One region of the Shewanella sp. 5S214 genome, then DNA from elsewhere that is predicted to be linked to it. Evidence: predicted binding sites of a transcription regulator. Region 1 holds the regulator's gene; each other region holds the start of a gene.

The links. Region 1 encodes sigma-54, which starts transcription at its own class of promoters, with help from an activator protein. Its sites were predicted from a motif close to GTTGGCACGNNNNTNGNNT; they were not measured.
Region 2: a site for sigma-54 is predicted at 1,898-1,916, ahead of ACED29_RS09290 (YggN family protein). Genes of this name have one in related genera too.
Region 3: a site for sigma-54 is predicted at 2,366-2,384, ahead of ACED29_RS04290 (TorF family putative porin). Genes of this name have one in related genera too.
Region 4: a site for sigma-54 is predicted at 2,755-2,773, ahead of ACED29_RS10320 (PA2169 family four-helix-bundle protein). Genes of this name have one in related genera too.

The regions. Positions count from the first base shown of each region.
Region 1 covers NZ_JBGOOV010000016.1:48,916-53,118, forward strand. The annotation lists gene rapZ (RNase adapter RapZ) at 1-830, opposite strand, end outside; gene ptsN (PTS IIA-like nitrogen regulatory protein PtsN) at 827-1,270, opposite strand; gene hpf (ribosome hibernation promoting factor) at 1,273-1,560, opposite strand; gene ACED29_RS12090 (RNA polymerase factor sigma-54) at 1,585-3,069, opposite strand; gene lptB (LPS export ABC transporter ATP-binding protein) at 3,213-3,944, opposite strand; gene lptA (lipopolysaccharide transport periplasmic protein LptA) at 3,941-4,203, opposite strand, start outside.
Region 2 covers NZ_JBGOOV010000011.1:24,178-28,380, reverse strand. The annotation lists gene ACED29_RS09295 (LysR family transcriptional regulator) at 1-623, opposite strand, end outside; gene ACED29_RS09290 (YggN family protein) at 1,028-1,840, opposite strand; gene glsB (glutaminase B) at 2,068-2,982, opposite strand; gene ACED29_RS09280 (YggL family protein) at 2,989-3,315, opposite strand; gene trmB (tRNA (guanosine(46)-N7)-methyltransferase TrmB) at 3,351-4,067, opposite strand.
Region 3 covers NZ_JBGOOV010000004.1:200,405-204,607, forward strand. The annotation lists gene ACED29_RS04280 (PDC sensor domain-containing protein) at 38-1,015, shown strand; gene ACED29_RS04285 (PA3496 family putative envelope integrity protein) at 1,100-1,276, opposite strand; gene ACED29_RS04290 (TorF family putative porin) at 1,597-2,283, opposite strand; gene ACED29_RS04295 (HU family DNA-binding protein) at 2,618-2,890, opposite strand; gene ACED29_RS04300 (response regulator) at 3,047-3,844, opposite strand; gene ACED29_RS04305 (hypothetical protein) at 3,963-4,203, opposite strand, start outside.
Region 4 covers NZ_JBGOOV010000012.1:105,672-109,874, reverse strand. The annotation lists gene ACED29_RS10335 (DUF368 domain-containing protein) at 1-848, opposite strand, end outside; gene ACED29_RS10330 (hotdog fold domain-containing protein) at 1,041-1,517, shown strand; gene ACED29_RS10325 (CsbD family protein) at 1,819-2,010, opposite strand; gene ACED29_RS10320 (PA2169 family four-helix-bundle protein) at 2,253-2,702, opposite strand; partial or broken gene ACED29_RS10315 (outer membrane beta-barrel protein) at 3,197-3,658, shown strand; gene ACED29_RS10310 (SDR family oxidoreductase) at 4,139-4,203, opposite strand, start outside.

The DNA.
Region 1 (4,203 bases):
TGGCGAGCATTAACTGTATGTTTACTGCCATGTCTAAACCTTTTTGCTAATTGATCGGCTATATATACCGAGCGATGCTGGCCACCGGTGCAACCAATGGCGATAGTCAGATAGCTGCGGTTATTACGTTCTAAATGCGGCATCCAGGTTTCAAATAAGTTTTCAATTTGCCAGATAAACTTATTCACTAGAGGTTGCCGACCTAAAAACTCTTGTACCGGTTCGTCTAAACCTGTGAGTGGTCGTAGTGCTATTTCCCAGTGTGGATTAGGTAAAAAGCGCACATCAAACATAAAGTCAGCTTCTGTTGGCATACCGTGTTTAAAGCCAAAAGACTCAAAGTTAATCACTAACTCTTTATCGACACTACCTAACAATATTTGCCTGACTTGGTCGCTTAATTCGTAAATATTCAGGGCAGAGGTGTCAATATAATGATCAACAATTTTTGCGATAGGCTCAAGTAAACGGCCTTCTAATATGATCGCTTCTTGCAGTGAAATATGATTTTTAGATAACGGGTGTAATCGACGCGTTTCGCTATAGCGTTTGAGTAGCACTTTATCATTAGAATTCAAAAAGAAGCTAATAATTTCAGTGTCATGTTCAAGTAAGGCAAGTTGATCTTGAAGGACTTTACCTTGCTCGGCAATGTTGCGTACATCAACACTAATTGCCACTAGATCGTTATTACCTTTGAGCTGAGCCAGTAATATGCCAATCAGTGGTAAAGGCAAATTATCAACACAATAATACCCTAGATCTTCTAATACTCTTAGAGCAACAGATTTTCCTGAGCCTGAACGTCCCGATACTATGACAAGTTTCATGCAGTAATAACCCGATAAAGTTCTGTTGAGTCGTGAGTTTTACGAAGCTGTTTCAATATTTGCTTATCGCTTAATTTTTGAGCCACGCTTGATAGCGTGCTTAAATGCTGTTGGCACTGATCTGCAGGTACTAACAAAGCAAATAAAATATCCACGGGCTGTTTATCGATTGCATCAAAGGCAATGGCTTCTTCACATTTAATAAATATTGCGATCGGATGCTCTATGGTCGTTAATCTACCATGAGGTATCGCAATGCCATTTCCTATACCTGTGCTACCCATTTTCTCTCTCGCTAATAGGCTTTCAAAAACCTCTTGCGAAGATAGGGGTGGGTACTGGGCAGCGACTAAATTGCTGATGAGTTCCAGTACTTTTTTCTTACTGCCCGGTGTGGCACAGGTAGTGCATTCCGGCTGCAGAATGGTACAAAGTTCCATCGTTAGTGTTTTGTATACTTCTCTTTGTGTTTAATTACCTGACGGTCGAGTTTATCGATCAGGGCGTCTATTGCAGCATACATATCAGTGCTTTCTGACATGGCAAAAATCTCTGCACCATTAAGGTTGATTTTAGCTTCTGCTTTTTGTTGTAATTTTTCTACATTGAGCACAACGTGTACATTATTGATCTGATCGAAGTGTCGTTCAAGCTTTGAAAATTTACCTTGAACGTATTCACGTAAAGATTCGGTAATGTCGATATTTCTACCTGTCATATTGATAAGCATAAAAATCCTCCGTTGCCTTGTAGGTTATAAACTCTTACGTTGGTTTGAGGGTGGAATGAGCATCGCTTCGCGGTATTTTGCAATCGTACGACGCGCAACGTTGATCCCCTGATCTGCCAGCAGTTGGGCCATTTTGCTGTCACTTAATGGCTTTTGCTGGTTTTCTGCCGCAACCAGTTTTTTGATAAAAGCACGAATAGCGGTAGATGAGCATTCTCCGCCATCGTCGGTGCTGACATGACTAGAGAAAAAGTACTTTAATTCAAATAGCCCACGTGGTGTGTGCATATATTTTTGAGTGGTAACCCGTGAAATAGTCGATTCATGCATTTCTACTGCTTCAGCAATATCATTGAGTACCATAGGTTTCATGGCTTCTTCACCATATTCAAAGAAACCTTGCTGAAATTGCACAATACAATTGGCGACTTTCAATAAGGTCTCATTGCGGCTTTCGATACTCTTGATGAACCATTTAGCTTCTTGTAAATGACCGCGAATAAATTGGCTATCGGCAGAGTTTTTACTGCTTCTAGCCATGGCTGCATATTGTTGATTAACGCCAATTTTAGGCATATTGTCCGGGTTTAACTCTACAACCCAACGGCCATTCTTCTTTAGTACGGTTACATCAGGAATAACATATTCGTCATCAATAGCGGTGACTAACAAGCCCGGGCGAGGGTTAAGTGACTGGATTAAGGTGATTGCGTCACGCAACTCGTTTTCTTTGAGCTTGGTTTTGCGCATCAATAATCTAAAATCGCGCCCAGCAATTAAATCTAAATAGTCTTTAATGAGCAGACGGGCATTGTCTATATGTGGGGTTGTGTCGGCATATTGGGCTAATTGAATGAATAAACATTCGCTTAAATCTCGTGCGGCAACACCAACGGGATCAAAGTGTTGAATACGTTTTAATACCGCTTCAACTTCATCTAGTTCAACACTTTCATCACCCATGGCTTCGAGAATATCTTCAGTGCTTTGGGTTAAATAGCCGCGTTCATCAATGGCATCAATGATCGCGGTAGCAATTGCTCGATCTGTGTCAGAAAATGGCGTGAGATTTTTTTGCCACTCTAAATGCTCATATAAGCCTTCAGTCGTTTCACCTTGGAATGGCATATCATCATCGCGCATGCTAGCACTGCCTGAACCTGACATTGGTGAGGCGGTGTACACTTCATCCCATGTGGTATCCATAGCTAAATCGTCCATGGTTTCTTTGGTCATGGATTCTGCTGTGTCGACTGTTGAGGTGTCTTTTTCTATATTGACCACGCTGTTGTCACTAAAGTCGGTGTCAGATTGGTCGCGACTTTCTTTTACTGAGTCTTTTGCTTGAGAAAACTCATCTTCTATTTCAAGCAATGGGTTTGAGTCCAATGCTTGTTGGATTTCTTGCTGTAGCTCCAATGACGATAATTGCAGTAAGCGGATCGCTTGCTGCAATTGAGGGGTCATGGTTAAGTGTTGACCCATTTTGAGTTGGAGTGACGCTTTCATTTACCGCTTATCCCTAGATGATTTCCATAAAAATGACAATCTCGAAAACTGTAATCGATTGTCACATACATCAATGACATTTAACGCTATTTAGATATCGTTCAATGAAATGAGTTAGATAGACTAAAAGGCCAGTAAAGTAACTATAGCTTGAATTGTTCACCTAAGTACACAGCCCGAACTTGTTGATTACTCAATATCTCATCAGGTGTGCCTTCGGCAATTAAATTGCCCTGGCTGACAATATAAGCGCGCTCACAGACGTCTAAGGTTTCACGTACGTTATGATCGGTAATTAATACCCCTAAGCCGCGGTTTTTAAGCTGTTGAATGATTTTTTTTATGTCGATGACAGAAATAGGGTCAACCCCCGCAAAAGGCTCATCGAGCAAAATAAATTTAGGATTAGCGGCCAGCGCGCGCGCTATCTCTACTCGACGACGTTCCCCACCAGACAACGACATGCCTTGGCTGTCGCGAATATGGGTGATATGGAATTCTTCTAATAAATGCTCTACTTGCTCAATCCGTTGGTCGGTAGTGAGTTCTTTACGAGTCTGCAATACGGCCATAATATTGTCGTATACGGTCAGTTTGCGAAAAATACTGGCTTCTTGCGGCAAGTAACCAATCCCTTTGCGAGCTCTAAGATGCATTGGGTCGGCGGTTAAATCGTCATCATCAATTAAGATCCGACCTTTATCGCTTTGCACTAAGCCGACAACCATATAAAACGTGGTTGTTTTACCTGCACCATTGGGGCCTAAAAGACCGACAATTTGGCCTGTTTTAACGGTTAAACTCACATCTTTAACAACCTGACGAGTTTTATAGCTTTTAGCTAAATTTTCAGCCGTTAGGGTTATTTGGGTCATGGTTTGATCTGCTTTTTAACAGGAATTTCAGGGAGCTTTTGCTTTGGTGCAGTCTCGTCTTGGAAATTCTCAGGTTGAATAATAGTAATAACGCGATCTTTCCCTGTACCAGTACTTTCAGCAATCAGCTCTTGAGCGTTAATGTTGTACTTAATACGGTTACCAGTTACTTGGCTACCAGATTGATCCAGTTTGGCATTACCTGTCAATGTCAGTGTAGTGGTAGCAAGATCATAGCTTATTTCGTTGGCACTGGCGG
Region 2 (4,203 bases), on a different contig from region 1:
CCTTTTCTAAATTGCCACATGCTGTGTTCATGCCACTCGCCTTGGTACACCAAACAATTGTGTTCGACTAATTGCTCAGGGCGGCTAATGTTACCATGTTGGGCAATATACCCCGGTGATGCGACTAACAAAAATTGACACTTCATTAGCGGTCTTGCCACCATACCTAGCGGCAATTGCTCAGACATGGTTAACAATAAATCTAAGCCTTCGCTGACAACATCAACTTTATGATCAAGTAAACTGACTTGCAGCTCAAGATCAGGATGTCTTGCCATAAACTCTGGTAAAGCGGGGATAATATGCATAGTACCAAATGATTGCGAGATCCCGACCTTCAATACTCCACGAGTTGCATCATTCAAGTTGTGCACACTCGATACGGCCTGCTCTGCATCGCGAAGTAATTCTTCACCCTGAAGATACAATAAATTACCGGCTTCAGTAAGACTTAAACTACGTGTTGTACGCTGGATCAGCTGGACACCAAGTTTATGTTCAAGATCTGCAACTTGAGTGCTCACTTTAGATTTAGAAATGCCAAGACGTCTGGCTGCAGCACTAAAACTTCCTGCTCGTGCAACGTGAGTAAAAATTGCGATAGGTTCTAACAGTTCTAACATGAAAGTCGCCTTAAGCTGGTTACGACATTAATAATAATTTCAGATATCTGTTCTAGTAACTAAACCTTGCCAAGCATCAAAATCAATATTCACTTGTTATGTTTTTACTGCTAAATAAGCACCAAAACACATGAATACTGTCAATCAACATCAACAATTGAAGATTCTAAAATATAACCACATCTAAAGTAGAGTGTAACTTTGTTATAATTGGCACCAGTATAGCAAAAAAAGCCTATATGGTTCTATATTTATAATTGACAATCTCTTTATCAGAACAAAGCAACACCAGCTATAGCGGCATAATCGTTAAAATAGGCGCAAAAAAAAGCCCCTGTGTCTTAATAAGAGCACAGGGGAAGGTCAGGTGTCGGGGAGACATATTGACGGTAAATCGATATAGGTTACTTTGCTGCTTCACCTAACTTAGCTAAGGTATAAGGAGCTAATTCAGGAATAGCCTGACGGGTTTGATTTTCAAGCACTAATAAAGTGGCAAAGTTATCACATACTTTATCGGCACGATCTTCAAGACCTTGCGATTGCGACTCAAGTTGCTTTTCGATGTCGGCACCGACGTTGTCCATCTTTTGTGAAAAAGCATTCATTTTCTCTTCAAATGACCCCCCTTCTGAAGACATTATTTGGCTACCCAGTGTCATCATTAATGATCCCATTGAACTGGTAACCATTTGTTCCATTTCTTGCTCAAACTCTTTGTTAAAAGCTTGCTCAATTGATGCTTCTGTTGAGCCTAAATAAAATTTATCGCCTTGTTGATATGCCATGGTATCAACACGCTTTTGAATACCGACCATTAATTTATCGATATGAACATTAGCTGCATCACCAAAAATAGGTGTTAACGCCATATTAACCGCTTGAGTAGCCACAGAAACAACATCTCCAACAAGGTCTATCACATCTGGCACTTGGCGAGAAAGTTCTTCTGAGTACTGGGTGAGTAATTTTTGTTGTTTGTCAGTAAGAGTCACTTTTTTACCCTCAACATAAAGCTGACCTAACTCAACACGATACTTTTCGATTCCATTATCGCTAATTTGTAGCGTAGTCGGCTCAACCGTTACGTCGTAGTTTAGGGTTACGTTACACTTCTCATCATTCAATGACATTTTTGCCATTGCAGGTGTTAACGCCCCAGCAGTGAATAACACACTCGTTAACGCTAAACCACAAATCAACTTTTGCTTAGTCATGATAAAAATCCTTTTGGTATACGAATATCAATAATTAGGTCGAATATGAAAGGTATAAAGCATAAGTTATGCCAAAAAATATAAGATTATGATTTATATTGAATTAAAAGCTTAGAAACAAAAAAGATGGGCGAGTAGAGAAACAATAGCGGAAGTGTATTCGTAAAATAAACCAAAAAGTAGTCTATTTTACGAATCTCAATAATAATTAATTTATCTGCACCAAACTAAAAAATAGATCGACCGAGTTGCTGACTGAGGTGCTCAAGCATCGCAGTGCCGGCAAGTGAGTTGCCATTAACATCAAGCTCAGGTGACCAGACACAAATTGACATGTCACCAGGGATAACCGCAATAATCCCGCCGCCCACACCACTTTTACCCGGCATACCCACGCGGTAAGCAAACTCACCAGCACCATCGTATAGTCCCGATGTTGCCAGTAATGCATTGAGTTGCCGAGTTTGCACAGGCGATACTAAACTGTCGCCATCGAGCGTTTTACCACGATTAGCTAAATAGAACATAGCCCGAGACAAATCAGCGCAATTCATTCTTAATGCACAATAATGAAAATAACTTTTAAGCACGGTATTAACGTCACCGTCAAAATTACCAAATGACTTCATCAAATAAGCAATAGATGCATTGCGGGCGCTGAACTGGAACTCAGAGTCCGCGACGACTTTATCGTAAGTGAGTATTGGGTTTTGGCTTAATTGGCGGACCACTTCCAACATACGATGCTTAGGTGCCCCAAGACGCGCTTGCAGCAAGTCGGCTATTACCAGTGCACCAGCATTAATAAAAGGGTTGCGAGGTTTACCGCGCTCTAATTCAACCTGCACGAGGGAATTGAACGAGTGTCCTGAGGGTTCTTTGCCTACCCGACTCCAGATTTCATCTTCGGTATATAAATTCAGTGCCAGAGTTAAGCTAAAAACTTTAGAAATACTTTGAATTGAAAAAGGTTCGAGGTAATCACCGGCACCAATTGTTTGACCATCAATGGTGGTGACTGCAATACCTATTTTATTAGGGTCAACACAGGCAAGAGCAGGAATATATCCTGCCACCTTGCCTTTACCCAAAAGCGATTTTACTTTATCGACAGCTTGCTGAAGTAATAATTGCTCTGGCAATTTAGCTTAACCCCACCAAATATCATATAAATCACTGACTTCAAGGTTAGAAACAGGCTTATCTTTCCAGAATGTTTTGACTGCTGCAGTATCTTCATCAGTACATTTACCAATAGCTTGGGTAGCAATAATACCTTCCCATTGCTTGTGTCCACCACCGTGGAAACCTAATTGACGAGGTTCAATAACTTCAATAAGAAACTGATCGACTAAGTTATCAATATCTTGCTCAGAAACTGACTCATCAAAGGTCCAGTTAATTTCAAAACCTAGCTCTTGAAACTCATCAACTCGTAATTTTTTACGTAAACGACGACTACGATTTTGCGCCATGGTGTATTCTCCGATTGCTGAAAGTGTAGTTGTGATTAAGCGATACGCTCAAACATGATATCCCATACGCCGTGACCAAGTCTGTGGCCCCTTGCTTCAAACTTTGTTAGCGGACGATGGTCTGGACGTTCGACAACTGTACCAGTTGTTGATTGATTTTTATAACCTTCTGCTGCATTCATTATCTCTAACATATGCTCGCTGTAATTTTCCCAATCGGTTGCCATGTGAAACACGCCACCAATCTTAAGCTTACGGCGGATAAGCTGTACAAACTCAGCTTGTACAATACGGCGCTTATGATGGCGCTTTTTATGCCAAGGATCTGGGAAAAATAATTGAACGCGCTCAAGTGAACCATCAACAATGCTGTGCTCTAACACTTCCATTGCATCGTGATGATATACACGTAAGTTAGTGACTTCAGCAGCACCAGCATCCGCAAGACACGTACCAATACCTGGCTTATGAACTTCTATGCCAATAAAGTTTTGCTCTGGGGCAGCTTTTGCCATTTGCACTAATGATGCGCCCATACCAAAACCGATTTCTAACACGGTATCAGCATCGCGACCGAACACTTGAGTTAACTCCAACGCTTGTGGAGTGTAATCAAGCCCCATTGTTGGCCAATATGCTTCAATTGCTTGAGATTGACCTTTAGTTAAACGGCCCTCGCGTAAAACAAAACTTCTGATTTTACGAATATACTTACCTTCTTCGTTAAATTCAGCTGTGGTAACGTCGCTCATTTTTGCCTCGTTGTCTGCGTATTCTGTTGTGCTGTGTAACTAGTGATAAAATCAGCTAGTGGCTATATGCCATCAAGCCACTCTTAACTAGCACGTTACGCAATTGCTATCTGTAATAGATCATTTATAAAGTCAG
Region 3 (4,203 bases), on a different contig from region 1:
GCTTTACCTAAAGTAGTAATAATTAAAAGGAAAATTTATGGCAGCGATGAGCTATTTAAGTGTGATTGAGCGTTATCATGAATATGAGCATTTAGTGCACGAGCTACTAGAGTCTATTTTGATTGGTGTGGGCGATATTAATTTATTCGAGCAACCTATATCGGCTAAAATTTTTGAAGATATGGCGATAAGCTATCCCTTCGTGGAACTGATTTATTTATTGAATGCTCAGGGCATACAGATTTGCCCCAATATCAGCGTCATTAACCAGCAGGTTAAATTAATGAATTGCGGTGACCGTGCAGATCGAAGTCAGCGGCCTTACTTTACCCAATTGACTGCGGTTGATACTGTGCATATTACTCGACCTTATTTGTCTAATTCTGGTGGTGGCTTGTGTTTGTCTGCATCACAAATGATTAAATCTGCGTCTGGGCAAGTGGTAATTGTGGTTATTGATGTCAACTTAACGCGCTTAATTGAGTTTATGATGGGTGACAGTGCTAGACGCAAAATGTCGCCTTTTTTTAAAAGTATTTATGCTGCAATTGTACTGGGCCTTTTTGTGTTAGTGAGCGTGCTAATGTGGACTGTAGTTCGTGACATTTATACCCTTTTTAGCCAAATTTCTGCTACCCATGATCCATTGCAACCCTTCGGCATTATTATTTTTCTTACCTTGGCATTAGCCATTTTTGATTTGGGTAAAACTATTTTGGAAGAAGAAGTATTGATGCATAAAGATATTTTTCGTCACAGTTCAACTCGACGAACGATTACGCGGTTTATTTCGACCATTTTGATTGCGATTTCAATAGAAGCCTTGTTGACTATGTTTAAAGCGTCGCTAGGGGAAAAGCAATATATTGAGCCAGCAATTTTAATGATGTTAGCCGTAGTGGGCTTGTTGGTAGGGCTGGGAATCTATGTCTATCTAGGGGCCAAAGCCGAGCTGCTGCTCACCCAAACCCAAGCGGGTAAGCATATGCGGCGCGAACAAATTAAAAGCGTATAGCATATTGATCAGCGCCTAACATCCGCTGAGATAAAGATGATAATACAGACAGGGATAAACGATATAAGCGTTTATCCCTATTTTTTAGAAAAAGTCATCGTCACCAATTGCTTTGCGTAATTGGGCTTGTTCGAGAAAATCTTCTAATCTTCGTTTCACTTGGCGTTTATGCTGTAAACTTTCGGCAGACTTAACGTTTCTAGGCGTCGTCATCGCATCTATTTCTGTGTCATCAGGCACTATTTCACTAATATTAGCCATCACAAAACCCTCATGTAAAATAAAAGCGTGGTATTAATTCAATGAGCATTTTCTAACTAAAAAAACGTTAATAGGGAAGTAAAATATTTTTCCTTAATTGGACAGCTATTTTTACCCTTCGTTTTGAGCTTAGCAGTAAATGTATTTCTTGCTAGTAAAACATAAAGCCAAGTGCGAAGAGTGTGTGCTTAAACAAGTATTATCTATGCCATGATGTCGCCAGATAATACTGCTTCTATCTGCTACAGATAGAAAAACGCCACCTGTTAATGAGGTGGCGTTGATATACTCATAAAGCGAGCCAGTAATGGTGTTACTCGTTATAGTGTAAACCCGTAAGAGTAGCCTAAAACAACTTTTGCATCATTGTCTGGTAAGTCAGTATCAGAAGCCATGAAGGATACGGTACCTATGTCTGTTTCAGCACTTAATGTGACGTTGTAGTCTGCATAAGTGTCACCGAACAAATCTTCAACTACATCGCCTTGTGAATAACCATAGTGGAATGCGACGCTGAGCTTTTCTGTTAACGGGAAGCTGGCATTGGCCTGGATATAGCTCCAATCTGTTTCGTCACTGGCACCAGAAACACCTGAATCAGCATTAATTACTTTAGAATAGCCAACATCTAGCCATTTCCATCCAAGAGTGAGCGCGACTTCACCAAAATCAATACTGCCACCAGCATCTGGGTAAGCATAATAAAGGTAGCTAATGTCGTAAGTTAAGTCTTCAGTAAAGTTACCACCATAACCGCCGTACAAATCTAACTCGTAACTGGTTTCATCACCGAAATCGACATTAGATACCCAAGTGCCAGCATAAAAACCAGAGTCATGGGCATAATCAATGCCACCTTGAACCGCAGCCGCATCATTAGTTTGTGTGGTGCCACGCCATAAATAGTTTGATGTTGCGCCAATATTACCCGTAACTTCAGCAAGGGCAGAGCCACTCAGTAATAAGCCTGTTGATAATGCAATTGCTTGATATAGTGATTTTTTCATCTTCATCCCTTAACGTTTTATTATCAATGAGGCATTTATGTGTAACTAAATGAACTCAATGTTGGTTTGTCTGAAGATTAATTAGCGAATCGCATGCCAACTCTATTTTCCTATTAAAGTCAGTTGCTTATGTATTCATGGATCATTTTGTTGCATATTTGTTGCAACTTAATGATGCAAGCTCGCCCCTTTTTTGTGCAACAGTGCTCAGCATCCTAATATTCGTTGATGTTGAATTAAGAGATAATACTGTTTGCAGAGGATAAATATAAAAAGCAGGCAATAAAAAACCTCCATAAAGGAGGTTTCTAGCAAAAAAAGAGTAAACGAATAATTAATTAACGCTATCTTTTAGTGTTTTTCCAGCTTTAAACTTAGGCACTGTAGCTGCTGCGATTTGAATTTCTTTGCCAGTTTGTGGATTACGACCAGTACGCGCGGCACGTTGAGTGGTTTCAAAAGAACCAAAGCCAACAATAGAAATTTTATCACCATTTTTCATGGCTTCAGTTACCGCTTGTTCGAAAGACTTTAGAGCGCGGCCAGCTTCAGCTTTTGTTAGTTCCGCATTTTCAGCGATTTTTGCAATTAATTCACTTTTGTTCATATTGATATTCTCTGCTTTCCATAGAAGTGTTTTTTTAAAACATGATTAACATGCCACAAGCGATGCTGGTTTAAAAGCACTTTATCCCATAAATTCAGTATCTGTAATGGTTTTAAAGCAAAATTAGCACAAATAATGTCTTTATTTGCCTTGTTGTTACTCTTCTAAGAGCTGATAAAGAATTTTCTTAACTAACTGCGGCTCGAAAGGCTTGTCACAAAGCGCATTGACGCCAGCACTAAATACATTACTCAGATGAGTATCGTTGGCTTCTGACGATACCATTAGGATTGGAATATGAGATTGTTGACTGTGGTTACGGATGTACTGAGTCAGTGCAAGTCCGTCTACCGAGGGCATATTGTAATCAGTGATCACTAAATCATACATATTGTCTTTCATTAGGCTAATCGCTTGTTCACCATCAACAGCCTCAGTAATTAGCTGTATGCCTAAATTGCCTATGGTGCGCTTAATAACATTTCGTGCCATTCGGCTATCATCAACCACCAATACTCTAATGCTGTGAACATCAAAGTGGGTTAAATCGAGCTCGTCATTGCTGAGTAAATCAATGGTTGAGTTAAGTGCCGTAGCTAAGTGTTCGGCATTAAATGGTTTTGGTAAGATAGCCACTACGCCTGATTGTCTAAAAATTTCTAGCTGTTCACGACGACACTCACTGGAAACCAGCATAAATTGAATATCACTCAATGCTGGAGTCATTTTGATGTACTGCAATAGCTCAGTGGCTTCGCCATCGATAAAATGCAGTGCGCTGGCAATTAAGTCTGGTTTATGGCGATGGATTATCTCTTTAGCTTCAGCAATGGTTGCGGCAGTTTGGATGCTGCTGACACCTTCTTGCTGAAGGCGAGTAATAATGATCTTACGTTGAGTCTCTGAAGGCTCAAGTAATAGGATGGATAATTCACTTGGAGATAAGCTAGTCATAATTCACGTTCCACAGATATTTATTATTAGTATTATTTTAATGTTGCATGTGTGAATAAATTGTACACTAAAAAAATGCTAGAGATGATAGTTAAGCTAGGCCTATAGCACTTGGTGTTTATTTTTGAGCAAGATAGTCTCTGGTCGCGTTCGACAGACCAACCCACCATTGAAACACCACCACACTTAACAGTAATAACCATAGCGGAATTAATGGAATATTATAGCCTCGAAATACCAGTTTGACGTCTTCAGGGGTGATTTGATAGGCAATCAACGCCGTTGTTGTCATTGCAACTAACCCTAGGCTTTGTAGGGCGACATAGCTGAGTAGCAGTACTTTTGTCCATGGCGCACGT
Region 4 (4,203 bases), on a different contig from region 1:
AAACCAATGCCAATCAGCAGACACACTATAGCGACGATCATTTGTGATGACTCACCGGTAATTTGCTCAAACTGAAACGGAGATAAATTTTGCTCAACCAATGGCACTAACTCGCCTTTAGAGTTTTCACGCCAGCTAATCACTTGTTTCCATGGCCAGATTTTACCGAGCGTGCCTAACATCAACCCAGTTAAAAAGAGTAAAGTCGCATCGTGGAATTTACGCAACAATGCTGATAACACATGGCTAAAACTCAATAGTCCCGCAACAGCACCTAAAGCAAAACAGGCTAAATAAACAATATCAAACCCTTTTGCAGCAGCTAACACCGCAGGATACATCCCTAAGAGCAGTAAAATAAAACTGCCCGAAATGCCTGGTAATATCATGGCGCAAATAGCAATGGCACCACAGAAAAAGAAGTTAAGGTAACTCACCTGCATTTCAATAGGGTGCAACACTGTGATTGCCCACGCAAATACGACACCGACAATAAACATAACAACCCGAACAACAGTGAATTTATCCACTTGCTTGAGCATGTGAGCCACAGAAAACAAAATTAAGCCAAAAAAGAACGACCACACAGGAATAGGATGCGTCGCTAATAGCCAAGAAATTAATTTAGCTAAGGTAAAAATACTGGTTAAAATTCCGCCAAACACACACACTAAAAAAGGACCGTTAATGTGTAAAAAAGCACCTTTAATCCCTTTTTGCTTAATCACCCCCACTAACGAAAAATTAATTTTGCGAATACCATCCAACAGCGGGTCTAAAATACCGGTAATAAATGCAATTGTGCCGCCAGACACGCCAGGGACAACATCTGCCGCCCCCATAGCCATACCTTTAAAATAATTTAATATCAGTGAGTCAGTTTTCAAAATTCATCCTTAAAGTGTCTAATCAAGTAAATTATACCTGTGGCCAGTGTAATGAGCGATGGAAAATATTGATCATGACTTCACCGCAGGTTACAACAATGCTAACCTCATCCGACCAGACAACTTACTTACACAATAACCAGAGTCTTTCCAATGGCCCAAACTAAATCTAATAAAGTCATGTCACTATATCAAAAAGTGACCGCGTACCCTTTTGGTAAGCATATATTCTCTAAAATGGTAGCGCGTATGGCGCCCTATTTTGGCACAGTACATCCTTACATAAGCGATTTACGTGTAAACCGTTGTGAATGTTTAATCAAAAAGCGTAAAAAAGTCCAAAATCATATTGGCACTGTGCATGTTATTGCTATTTGTAATGGTTTAGAAATGGCTATGGGCACTATGGCTGAAGCATCGATTCCGGCGCATTTACGTTGGATACCAAAAGGAATGTCGGTCGATTACACCGCAAAAGCGGCGAGTGATATTTTATGTGTTGCAGAGGTAAAACCAGAGCAGTGGCAAGTGGGCGATATGTTAGTCGATGTTAAAGCCTATGATACCAATGGTGTGGTGGTCGTCCAAGGGCACATTAAACTGTGGATTTCACAGAAACCTCAAAAATAATTAACTAAAGGTTGTCTATATCTACAGTTTTTATTGAGTTTTTTATTCAATTGATTGAAAGGCATAATGTTAATAATGCTGTGCGCAAGCCAAAATAAATCATCATAATTGCTATGTTCTATGATGGCTGTAAAGTTCATAGTTAAGGTATATTAGACGAGATTAGTCAGTTTGAATGGCAGAACTTAGTCAAGCATCCTGTTGATTAATAGACAATTATATTTTCATCAGCTCAGAGATTGTTCGAGTCGGAGCTTTAAAAGGCGTCATATAACATGACGCCTTTTTCATTGGTTACACGCTAAGAGTGTGACTTGTCGAATTCCTTTTTAGCCTCATCTTTAGCCATACCATATTTCTCTTGCATCTTACCTTGGAATTTCTCAAGTTTTCCATCGATTTCCTGTAAATCATCGTCGGTTAATTTACCCCAACGCGCTTTTAGTGAACCAGATGCCTGCTTCCATTTACCTTTAATAATGTCGTTATTCATAGTTAAATACTCCTCCATGTGAGAAAAATTCTGGGTCGCCGCAGTAGACATATCCATCTTAAATAATGACATCTTGGACAAAACCCACAGCCGATGATGCGTATTGATGATGTGGCTCGGTATTAAATACACATCAGCGACAGCTATAATTTAGATATATCCCTAATCCGTAGTCCGGCTTTAGAGATTATAACCAAGCATTCAAATACCCCGCCGCAGGGCATTTACACAATGAACCAGTACTAGTTTTTCTGTAACTGTTGCAGAGTTTTCATTTCGTCGTGCATCGATTGCACATCCGCTCGAATATTGGTCAGTATAAGCAATGCCTGACCCTGTTGATTTTTATCGATCGCATCATCCAGCACTTCAAGCACCTTATCTTCAACTTCTTCAAGTTGCTTAATATAGGTGTAGTCTTCATCACTTGAGAACACTGCCACAAATTTGGTGTATATTTTGCGCGACTCTACCGCAAAAGAACTCCCATCTTCAATATCACCTTGCTCAGCAATGGCAAGTGGTTGTAATGCTTGAATCGCTGTGGCTTTTTTCGTGGCCATTTTGGTGAAAGTACTTTTGAGCGCTGGGTTACTGACCTTCTCAATTGCGTCTTGGTAAAACTCGACACCAGCTCTCATAACTTGGATGACATCTGTTACATTCTCTACACTTGTTTTTTGATTTAACATATTCACTCCTGTTTTGACTGTACTACTAACCATTGTTAGCTTACTTTCTTAGATGCAATAAACACCCCAACAATAAAATAAACTTATCAACCTGATTTTATTGAAAAATAAAATCAACCTTGATCTGCTTAATCTATAAAAGATGAATAATTTACAAGGAATATGAAGTTTTTACACACACGGTTGTGGTTTAATTTACTCCCCAATAGAGAACATAAACTTGTCTGATATCTACATGATTGACTCAAGTCATTTAACCAAGCCTTGTGGAGTATTAATGTTTATACCGGAGTGAATAACAGATTAAATAGCGAATTAAGTCGTCAATGTTTATGCAGGTTTGTGGCAGCGCAAAAAGCTCACCTACTTAACTCACTTCAACTCGAGTTAAGTGGTGGGATATGTAAGGAAAAAGACAATATTAGTGGGTACACTTATTACCGCTGGTTTCTTAAACTCTAAGGTACAAGCAAAAACATATAATCCAGAAGTAGATGGCTGCTAACTATGGTTATTTACGAGTAGACGGCGACGAAGAATGTGATGACGACAAAGATGCATATCAAGTATTTGCAGGTTATGGATTTAATCAATACATTGCAGTTGAAGATGGTTACATTGACTTTGGTAACTAGGGCAACGATTTAGCCAATACAGATACTAATGGCTATTCCCTAAATTTAAAATTAGGTTTGCCAGTGTCAGACAACATCAGTCTTTGTGTCCATGGTGGTCAATTGTGCCACAAGACTGATTATTCGGTTCTTGGCGCTCGCGACAGCACTGATGATGAAGGTTTATTTGCTAGTGTTGGTGGTAGTTATCATATCAACGAAAGCTGGACCGCTGAGGTCGACTACACACTATATGACAGTGACTTAAACCTTGATAGTGCAACCGATGATTGTGCAACCGATGACATTGATGATGCTAATTTCTCAACCGATTTAAAATAGGCCTCGGTCGGGTTTGAATATAAATTTTAATCGTAGTGATTCGGGATAAATAGCCCCCATGTTTTTATCCAAAGGTGATTATCAATGGCTTCAACACTAAAATGTGTTGGAGCCTTTTTTAGATAACGATTCAGCCCGTAATATACTTTACGGCCAGTAAGCACATATCTAAATAATCTCTTATACCGTTTTATACAACCATAAAATGAAACAAAGGCGCTGGCCTAACTAAGTGTATTGTAGGTAAGTATTACAGCGCTAATGTAACTATTACACCTTCATTATTAAACACGACTATATTAGCTGTGCCCTGTTGGGCTGTTAGGTAAGAAGAATTGATAGGATAATCGATTAATTTGCTTTAGGGCTAGCGCTGATGCAGTGCATCGGCAAGCTATCCCTATGGCTATGAAGAAAATTTACGTTAATAAAATATGAATTAAACAAACTAATTTAATGACTTACGCTACTTTATTCCCGCTACTTAGTTGGCATAAGGGTTATTTCACGTATATCACATCGCGGATTAGCAGAAATAGCATATA